Regions from separate parts of the Sporosarcina pasadenensis genome, predicted to be linked through region 2. Evidence: a T-box and tRNA genes for the amino acid it is inferred to sense, from the RefSeq annotation. Region 2 holds a T-box; the other holds one or more tRNA genes.
What was found. A T-box is a leader RNA that pairs with one kind of tRNA and senses whether it is charged. The one in region 2 lies ahead of leuS (leucine--tRNA ligase), so its partner is inferred to be a tRNA-Leu.
Positions count from the first base shown of each region.

Region 1: it has a tRNA-Leu gene. The T-box ahead of leuS (leucine--tRNA ligase) is inferred to sense a tRNA for this amino acid. The anticodon was not compared.

Region 1 covers NZ_JBFEGM010000003.1:17-4,943, reverse strand. The annotation lists gene AB1K89_RS05390 (aldo/keto reductase) at 1-382, opposite strand, end outside; gene trmL (tRNA (uridine(34)/cytosine(34)/5-carboxymethylaminomethyluridine(34)-2'-O)-methyltransferase TrmL) at 698-1,171, opposite strand; gene queG (tRNA epoxyqueuosine(34) reductase QueG) at 1,185-2,312, opposite strand; gene AB1K89_RS05375 (B3/B4 domain-containing protein) at 2,371-3,084, shown strand; tRNA gene AB1K89_RS05370 (tRNA-Leu) at 3,182-3,262, opposite strand; tRNA gene AB1K89_RS05365 (tRNA-Leu) at 3,332-3,412, opposite strand; tRNA gene AB1K89_RS05360 (tRNA-Cys) at 3,447-3,520, opposite strand; tRNA gene AB1K89_RS05355 (tRNA-Gly) at 3,531-3,605, opposite strand; tRNA gene AB1K89_RS05350 (tRNA-Gln) at 3,611-3,682, opposite strand; tRNA gene AB1K89_RS05345 (tRNA-His) at 3,692-3,767, opposite strand; tRNA gene AB1K89_RS05340 (tRNA-His) at 3,808-3,883, opposite strand; tRNA gene AB1K89_RS05335 (tRNA-Trp) at 3,908-3,981, opposite strand; tRNA gene AB1K89_RS05330 (tRNA-Tyr) at 3,993-4,077, opposite strand; tRNA gene AB1K89_RS05325 (tRNA-Thr) at 4,088-4,160, opposite strand; tRNA gene AB1K89_RS05320 (tRNA-Phe) at 4,173-4,248, opposite strand; tRNA gene AB1K89_RS05315 (tRNA-Asp) at 4,258-4,333, opposite strand; tRNA gene AB1K89_RS05310 (tRNA-Met) at 4,337-4,411, opposite strand; tRNA gene AB1K89_RS05305 (tRNA-Val) at 4,438-4,513, opposite strand; tRNA gene AB1K89_RS05300 (tRNA-Glu) at 4,679-4,753, opposite strand; tRNA gene AB1K89_RS05295 (tRNA-Ser) at 4,775-4,865, opposite strand; tRNA gene AB1K89_RS05290 (tRNA-Asn) at 4,869-4,927, opposite strand, start outside.
Region 2 covers NZ_JBFEGM010000004.1:236,725-241,651, forward strand. The annotation lists gene AB1K89_RS08030 (BaiN/RdsA family NAD(P)/FAD-dependent oxidoreductase) at 1-1,115, shown strand, start outside; gene leuS (leucine--tRNA ligase) at 1,260-3,674, opposite strand; T-box leader at 3,753-3,968, opposite strand; gene AB1K89_RS08040 (CoA transferase subunit B) at 4,080-4,724, opposite strand; gene AB1K89_RS08045 (CoA transferase subunit A) at 4,734-4,927, opposite strand, start outside.

The sequences.
Region 1 (4,927 bases), on a different contig from region 2:
GCCTCTCAATTGCACGATATGTATCCTCGAATTTGTCTGCGACCGGCCAATGGGTCAAATAAAGGTCCAAATAATCCGTTCCAAGTCTTTCCAAAGAGGCTTCAAAAGCTCTCAATGTTGCATCATACCCTTGGTCGTTGTTCCACACTTTCGATGTGATGAACAACTGCTCTCTCGGAATTCCCGATTGCCGTATTGCAATACCTGTTTCTTGCTCGTTCTCATAGATTGCAGCAGTGTCGATAGCCCGATAGCCGATTTCCAAAGCATATGAAATCGCCCGTATTGTCTCATCGGAATCAGTCATCTTGTAAACGCCGAGGCCAAGCTGAGGCATTTCAACACCGTTCGATAATGTTATCTTGCCGTCAAAAGTATCCATTCCGCTTTCCTCCAATACAGTTTGTACTTTTATTGTACCTGTATTTCATAACTTTGACGAATGATGATAGTTAATAGTTAATCAGAATGACACAATTTAACTATGCAGACATTTCATTTTAAGACGTGATAGGGTATACTATATCAAGGACTACTGATTTTACGGGAGGTACATCTGATGAATCTTATCCTTATTATGGCTGTTTGCTTCGCATTCCTTTCTGCAATTCTTACAGGTGGATACGAAGATAAACCAGGTAAAGTGAAAAAATAAGTAGTAAAAACGGGACATGCCTCAAATGGCTGTCCCGTTTCTTTATTTCAAATCTAAAAATGATTGTTGCCGTAGGGCCTCGTAGATAAGAATAGCGGCTGTGTTGGATAGGTTCAATGATCTGATGTGATCATTCATTGGGATGCGCAGACAATTCTCTTTGCTTTGCTCAATAACTTCGTCAGGCAATCCTGTGGTCTCTTTCCCGAATACGAAAAAGACATCCTTTGAAGGATTCGAAAAATCAAAGTCCGAATAAGCCTTCTCGCCGAATTTCGTAATGAAGTAAAACTGCGCTTCAGGAAATGCGTCAAGAAACTCCTGTATGCCTTCATGATACGTAATATCGACGTATTGCCAGTAATCCAGTCCTGCACGTTTAAGCATTTTATCATCGGTGGAAAATCCGAGCGGTTTGATAAGATGCAGCTTAGTTCCTGTCCCGGCGCATGTACGGGCGATATTCCCGGTATTTGCGGGTATTAGTGGTTCAAATAATGCGACATGTATCGCCATTTCAGCACTTCCTTCAAATAGTCTCCAATACTCTTTCCATCTCGATGCGTACGTCGGCATCCTCTTCTTTTTGTATTGCTATTTCAATTGCTTCTATGCTCTCGCTCGTGCCGATTTGTCCAAGGGCCCATGCGGCTGTCCCCCGGATGAGAGGGCGTTGATCGTTCACAAGCAGTTCTGCCAGTGTCGGCACGGCCGTCTCGTCCTTGAAGTGCGCAAGCGCAAGGATGGCGTTCCGCTGTATCGGATTCTTGCCCCTCCATGAACCTGACATATGTCCATACGTCTCCTTGAATTCACGATTCGACAAACTGAGCATCGGCACGAGAAGCGGTTTCGCCAATTCCGGCTCCGGTTGAAACGCAGGCTGATGGAGATTGTATTTCCCCTTGTTTTTCGGACAAACGGTTTGACATGTATCACAGCCGTATACCCTGTTTCCGATTTTGGCACGAAATTCCTCGGGAATCGGTTTTTTCGTCTGTGTTAAAAATGCGATGCATCGCTGAGCATTCAGCTGACCGCCTTGAATCAAAGCCCCTGTAGGACAAGCATCCAAACAAAGTGTACAATCCCCGCATTGATCCTCCATCGGTATGTCCGGCTCAAACGGGATATTCGTTATCATTTCCCCTAAGTAGACGTACGATCCATATTCAGGCGTGATGACTGAACAATTCTTCCCTGACCAGCCGATTCCTGCCCGTTCGGCAACAGCCCGATCAACGAGCTCCCCGGTATCCACCATCGACCGCAGTTTAGCATTCGGCATCTTTTCGGAAATATATGTTTCCAGTAGTTGCAGCTTTTCACGGAGGACGTGATGATAATCCATCCCCCAAGATGCCCTTGCAAAGATACCGCGCCTTTCCCCCTTCTTTCCTCTAGGCGCATCTGTCATTTTAGAAGGATAAGCGACGGCAATGGAAATGATGCTTTCTGCGCGATCAAGCAATAGTATCGGTTCCGTCCGTTTTTCGATATCACTTTCTTCAAAGCCCGATTGATAGCCCAATTCCTGTTGACGTCGTAACCGGTTTTTTAATTCTAAAAAAGGGGCGGCGGTCGTAAAGCCGATTTTATCGATTCCGATAGTAGCTGCATATTCTTTTATTGATGACTGTAGCTGAGCGACATTCACTACGTTCCGCCTCCTTTATGGTAGGATTGATAAAAAGATAATGACAAAGGTGATGAAGATGAAAATAACTATAGATGAAGATCTTTTTCAACTGGTGCCCGGTTTGAAATTGGGCATTATCCATTATACCAAAATTACTGTGTCAGAATCTCCTCAAATGCTAAAAGGAAGACTCCAATTGTTCCAAGAACAACTGTTTTTCGAATTGGACACCAAGCCTTTAACGGATTTCCGAGGAATCCAGGAATGGAGAGAGACGTGGAAAGCTTTTGGGGCAGATCCAAACCGATACCGACCATCTGCGGAAGCTCTATTCCGTAGGATTAAAAAGCAGAATTACTTGCGGACAGTACATACAGCGGTTGACCTGAATACGTTTTTCTCTCTCCAATATGAAATCCCAGCAGGTATTTACGACTTAGGTAAAATTGTCGGAGATGTCCATTTGACCGTTGGCGGTGAGGAAGACGGTTATGACGGATTGAACGGTCGTTTCAACTCACTGCACCGCATTCTTCAATTAAAAGACGAATACAGTCCTTTCGGCAGCCCTTATGTAGACTCTGTCAGAACGGCCGTTACGGAAGAGACAACGGATGCGCTCCATGTCCTTTTTCTCCGCCCTTCGATGGACAAGGAAGAAGCTCTGCAACTGACGACTGCATGCGGTAATATGTTTACGTCCATTAGCGGTGGGGAATCTGCTTGCTTTGTTTTGAATGAAGAGAGTCCTTCCGTTATGTTAAATGGAAGCAAACCATTCCATCTGTGAACGTTCACGGATGGTCAGCAAGCAGATACTACTCCTCCCCATGGAAAACGCTCCTGTCCACGTAATAGTGGAAGGAGCGTTTTATTGTAGAACTGGATACCCAAGGCCGGACTTGAACCGGCACGCCTTACGGCATCGCATTTTGAGTGCGACGTGTCTGCCATTCCACCACTTGGGCATTGAAGAGAGATTAAATAAAACTGGAAAGAGAAAAGATGCAACCTTGGTTGCATCTTCTCGATGTGGATACCCGAGGCCGGACTTGAACCGGCACGCCTCGCGGCATCGCATTTTGAGTGCGACGTGTCTGCCATTCCACCACTCGGGCATAATAACAATTCACTTACAGCATACATGAAATATGGAGGCGGCAACCGGAATCGAACCGGTGGTAAGGGTGTTGCAGACCCGTGCCTTACCGCTTGGCTATGCCGCCGTAAGAAAAGTGGAGCGGAAGACGGGATTCGAACCCGCGACCCCGACCTTGGCAAGGTCGTATTCTACCACTGAACTACTTCCGCAAAAACTGGGGTAGCTGGATTCGAACCAACGAATGACGGAGTCAAAGTCCGTTGCCTTACCGCTTGGCTATACCCCAAGAATTAAATGGGGCGGACGAGGGGAATCGAACCCCCGAATGTCGGAACCACAATCCGATGCGTTAACCACTTCGCCACGACCGCCATAATAATTATATATTTTTTAATAGTACGCTGCATAGAATGGGGCGGACGAGGGGAATCGAACCCCCGAGTGTCGGAACCACAATCCGATGCGTTAACCACTTCGCCACGACCGCCATAATATTGGGTTGAAACAAGAATGGCAGGGGCAGTAGGAATCGAACCCACACCAAAGGTTTTGGAGACCTCTATTCTACCGTTAAACTATGCCCCTGTAAAAATAAATGGTGGTGGGGGACGGATTCGAACCGCCGAACCCGGAGGGAGCGGATTTACAGTCCGCCGCGTTTAGCCACTTCGCTACCCCACCAAGAGAAGCATGCCGGCGATAGGAGTCGAACCCACGACCTACTGATTACAAGTCAGTTGCTCTACCAACTGAGCTACACCGGCATAATATTAAAATGGTGGCTCAGGACGGAATCGAACCGCCGACACAAGGATTTTCAGTCCTTTGCTCTACCGACTGAGCTACTGAGCCACATAAAAATGGCGGTCCCGACCGGGATCGAACCGGCGATCTCCTGCGTGACAGGCAGGCATGTTAACCGCTACACCACGGGACCTTTTGGTTGCGGGGGCAGGATTTGAACCTGCGACCTTCGGGTTATGAGCCCGACGAGCTACCACTGCTCCACCCCGCGATAATAATAAGTTATTCATAATATAATGGTGGAGGATGACGGGTTCGAACCGCCGACCCCCTGCTTGTAAGGCAGGTGCTCTCCCAGCTGAGCTAATCCTCCGTGTTTAAAGTGTGATAAGCTGCGCATCTCTTTGTCAGCTTCTTTCACTCACTCGGTCACGTACTTAGGTACGCTCCCTCTTTCCTTCAATCGCTTCCGCGACCTGCTTGCTTCTCCCACTTTAAAGGGGATCCGCAATCTAATTGGAAAGGCTGTTCGTGAAAATGGTGACCCCTACGGGATTCGAACCCGTGTTACCGCCGTGAAAGGGCGGTGTCTTAACCGCTTGACCAAGGGGCCATATCTAGTAAGTAATAAATCTGGCGGAGAGCAAGGGATTTGAACCCTTGATACGCGGTTAGCGTATACACGATTTCCAATCGTGCTCCTTCGGCCACTCGGACAGCTCTCCAATTGGCTCCGCAGGTAGGATTCGAACCTACGACCGATCGGTTAACAGCCGATTGCTCTACC
Region 2 (4,927 bases):
CGAATCGACTGCCGCTTGAGGAAATTGTAAAAAACATCCCAGGTAACGGAAGGTTTTTATACGGCCCATTTTCCGTTTTCAATAATGAGGATATCATTGCGTTTTTTGAAGGGCTCGGCGTTCCGTTAAAAGAAGAGGATCACGGCCGGATGTTCCCTGTCTCGAATAAAGCTAAGGACGTCGTCAATGCGTTGCTGTCCGAAATGGATCGATTGCATGTGGAAGTGAGATTGTCGACCCGCGTGAAAAAACTATTGATGAATGAGGAACGGATCTTAGGCGTGCGGCTCGAAGACGGTGAAGAAATCCGTTCGCACTCGGTCGTTGTCGCTGTAGGCGGAAAGGCAGTGCCGCAAACCGGAAGCACAGGAGATGGCTACCCGTGGGCTGAGAAGGCCGGGCATACTGTGACTGACCTATATCCGACGGAAGTTCCATTGCTGTCCGATGAGCAATTCATCCAATCGAAGGAACTGCAAGGCCTCGCATTGCGGGATGTTGCTGTTTCCGTCTTGAATGCCAAAGGGAAAACGCTTGTCACTCATCAGATGGACATGCTTTTCACTCACTTCGGGTTAAGTGGCCCCGCCATATTACGGTGCAGCCAATTCGTCGTGAAGGAGCAGAAGAAAAATGGAGGACATCCTGTTGAATTGCGCATTGACTCGCTTCCTTCCATGAATGAGGAAAAGGCCTTCCAAATGATTCATGGTTTGTTGAAAGACGATCCAAAGAAGGCTATTAAGAACAGCTTGAAAGGAATCGCACCGGAAAGGTGGCTGCTGTTTTTATTTGATCGGGCAGGCATTGACCATGCCGATATCGGAGCCGGCCTTTCCAATGAAAAAATCCGAAAGCTCGCGGGGCTATTGAAAGGATTCCCGATGACCGTAAATGGCACGCAGCCGATTGAAAAGGCATTCGTCACAGGCGGTGGGGTTTCCACGAAGGAAATCGAACCTAAGACGATGGCTTCCCGGAAAAAGGATGGACTTTTCTTCTGCGGTGAGATCCTAGACATCCATGGTTATACAGGTGGATACAATATCACTTCCGCTCTCGTCACTGGACGGATTGCCGGCATGAGTGCCGGGGCATTTGCGAAAGATCAATGATAGATATCAACATCAGGGAGGTGATCCCTGGTGTTTTTTTATGCAATCGGTTTGTGGGATACCACATTGGATGACTGTTGGACGCGATCAAAAAAATCCGCGGAAAGCAATAAACTCTTTCCACGGATTACAAATATTCTATGCTTAAACAGCTACGATGTTAACCAATCTGCCTGGGATAGCGATGACTTTTTTCAATTCTTTTCCATCAATCCATTGCTTCACAGTTTCATCTGCAAGTGCAACCTTTTCAAGATCTTCTTTCGTAATGTCTTTTGCGACATTGATCTTCGCACGGACTTTTCCGTTGATTTGCACAGCAACTTCGACTGTGTCATCGAATAGTTTTGATTCGTCGTACGTCGGCCACGCGACATACGAAATCGATTCATTATGACCTAACTTCTCCCAAAGCTCTTCTGCCAGATGCGGAGTAATCGGAGAAATCATAATGACAAAGCCTTCAACGAATTCTTTTGGAATCGAGTCGACTTTATACCCTTCATTGATGAACACCATCATTTGAGAAATGGCAGTGTTGTTACGCATTCCTTCGAAGTCTTCCGTTACTTTCTTCACGGTTTGGTGATACACCTTTTCAATCGCGCCGCCTGGTTCTCCACCGATTTTCGAGCTTAGCGTTCCATCTTCATTGACGAATAGTCGCCAAATGCGATCCAAGAAACGCCGAGATCCTTCCAAGCCATTGGTCGACCATTCTTTTGATGCTTCAAGTGGTCCCATGAACATTTCGTATAGACGAAGCGTATCCGCGCCGTGTGAATGGACGATGTCGTCAGGGTTGATGACGTTGCCAAGTGACTTGGACATTTTCACATGTCCCTCTCCAAGGATCATTCCTTGGTTGAACAATTTTTGGAAAGGCTCCTTCGTCGGTACGACGCCGATATCATAAAGAACCTTATGCCAGAAGCGGGCGTATAGAAGGTGAAGCACCGCATGCTCCGCACCGCCGACGTAAATGTCGACCGGCAACCAGCGTTCTGCCAGCTTCGGATCAATTAGCATCTCATCATTATCCGGATCGATATAGCGCAAGTAGTACCAGCAGCTTCCTGCCCATTGCGGCATCGTATTCGTTTCCCTGCGGCCTTTCATGCCGGTAACCGGATCGACTACATTGACCCACTCTTCGATATTCGCTAATGGTGATTCGCCTGTTCCGCTCGGCTTGATGTTATCCGTCTTCGGCAGCATCAATGGCAATTCGTATTCATCTACAGGAGTCATTGATCCGTCTTCCCAATGGATGATCGGAATCGGTTCACCCCAATAACGCTGTCTGGAGAATAGCCAATCGCGCAGACGATACGTAATTTTCTTCTCGCCTTTGCCGTTTTCTACGAACCACGCAATCGCCTTTTCGATCGCTTCCTCTTTCCCTAGACCATTCAAGAAATCGGAGTTGATATGTTCTCCATCGCCAGTATATGCCTCTTTTGAGATATCTCCGCCTGCAACGACTTCAACGATCGGCAAGTTGAATTCAACTGCGAACTCATAATCCCTTTCATCATGCGCAGGAACCGCCATAATTGCGCCTGTTCCATAGCTTGCAAGGACGTAATCCGCAATCCAGATCGGCATTTTTTCGCCGCTTGCAGGGTTGATTGCGTAAGCGCCCGTGAATACGCCAGTCTTCTCTTTCGCAAGGTCGGTACGCTCCAAGTCGCTTTTCGTTTTCACTTTCTCCAAATAAGCGTCTACAGCTTCCTTTTGCTCAGCAGTCGTAATTTTGTCGACAAGCTTATGCTCAGGGGCAAGTACCGCATACGTCGCACCGAAGATTGTATCCGGACGCGTCGTAAATGCTTCGAATGAAAGGTCTGTTCCGTCAATGTCGAACGTCAATTGGGCGCCTTCAGAGCGGCCGATCCAGTTGCGTTGCATATCCTTCAAGCTTTCAGGCCAATCAAGATCCTCCAGATCTTCAAGTAAACGATCTGCATATTCCGTTATGCGCAATACCCATTGGCGCATCGGGCGGCGCTCGACCGGATGACCGCCACGTTCGGATTTGCCGTCAATGACTTCCTCGTTCGCAAGGACTGTTCCAAGTGCCGGGCACCAGTTGACAGGCACTTCATCGATATACGCCAAGCCTTTTTTATACAATTGGATGAAAATCCATTGCGTCCATTTGTAATATTTCGGATCTGTCGTATTCACTTCACGATCCCAGTCGTAGGAAAATCCAAGGTCATTCATTTGACGCTTGAACGTCGCGATGTTTTTCGCAGTGAATTCTGCAGGGTCATTCCCCGTGTCAATCGCATATTGTTCAGCAGGCAATCCGAAAGCATCCCACCCCATCGGATGAAGGACATTGTAGCCTTGCTTCCGTTTGAATGAACTTAAAATGTCCGTCGCGATATAACCAAGCGGATGGCCGACGTGAAGCCCGGCACCGGAAGGGTATGGGAACATATCAAGCGCGTAGAACTTCGGCTTAGATTCGTCATTGACCATTTTGTACGTCTTGTTGTCTTTCCAGTACTGCTGCCATTTCTTTTCGATTTCTACATGTTTATAACTCATTGCTGTTCATTCCTTCCCTCTATATTCAAAATGCGCATTGCGGTTCGCGGAAATAAAAAAACTCCCGTCCCTTAATCGATAAGGGACGAGAGGTATATGTACTCCCGCGGTGCCACCCAAATTGACGGCAAAGCCGCCCAACTTGTTTCCTTAACGCGGAAAACGGCACTGGCTACTTTTCGTTCACCGATGCAGGCTCAAAGGCGAGTTCATCGTAGTCGTACAGGCTTGCACCAAACCGCCTGCTCTCTTCAATCGACCGGACCGATTACTATTCCTTATCAACGCCAACGCTATTTGAATTCAGTTTATTGTAGTGTACCCGAAATTGTTCCAAAATACAATACATGAAACAATATAGCTAAAAAACACCAAGTCCTTCAGCGAGGACTTGGCATGTATATGTCAATCAATATTCACTTTCAGTTCCGCTTCTGTCGAATTGATGACGTCTTCGACTGTGAACCCTTCGAATACTTCCTTTAATTCCAGACCGTAGGGTGTCACGTCGATCAAGGCGCGTTCCGTGATGATTTTATGGACGACGCCTTTTCCTGTCAACGGCAATGAGCATTCCTTCTTGATTTTGGGCGAGCCGTCTTTCGCGACGTGGTCCATGATGACGATGATTTTTTTAGCGCCATGCACGAGATCCATCGCGCCGCCCATCCCTTTGATCATCTTGCCTGGAATCATCCAGTTGGCAAGGTCTCCTTTTTCGGACACTTCCATACCGCCAAGGATGGCTACATCGACATGCCCCCCACGGATCATAGCAAAGGATTCCGCACTATCGAAAAATGCAGAGCCGGGAATCGTCGTCACCGTTTCTTTGCCCGCGTTAATCAGATCTGGATCGACCTGGTCCTCCGTCGGGTACGGCCCGATGCCAAGGAGGCCGTTTTCCGATTGCAGCACTACCGTTTTGTCTTCCGATATATAGTTGGCGACCAATGTCGGCATTCCGATGCCAAGGTTGACGTAGTCGCCGTCTTTAATTTCCTTTTCCGCACGTCTTGCAATTCTCTCTCTCAAATTCATCGTGAACATCCCCTTCCCTTATCGAGTCGTCAGTCGCTCTATCCGTTTCTCCTGCTTCGCTTGCAATAATCCTTGTACGTAGATGCTCGGAGTATGGATCGTCGCCGGGTCGAGGTCGCCCGTCTCTACGATTTCTTCCACCTCTGCAATTGTTATCTTGCCTGCCGCAGCCATCATCGGATTGAAGTTTTGGGCAGTCTTGTTATAGATCA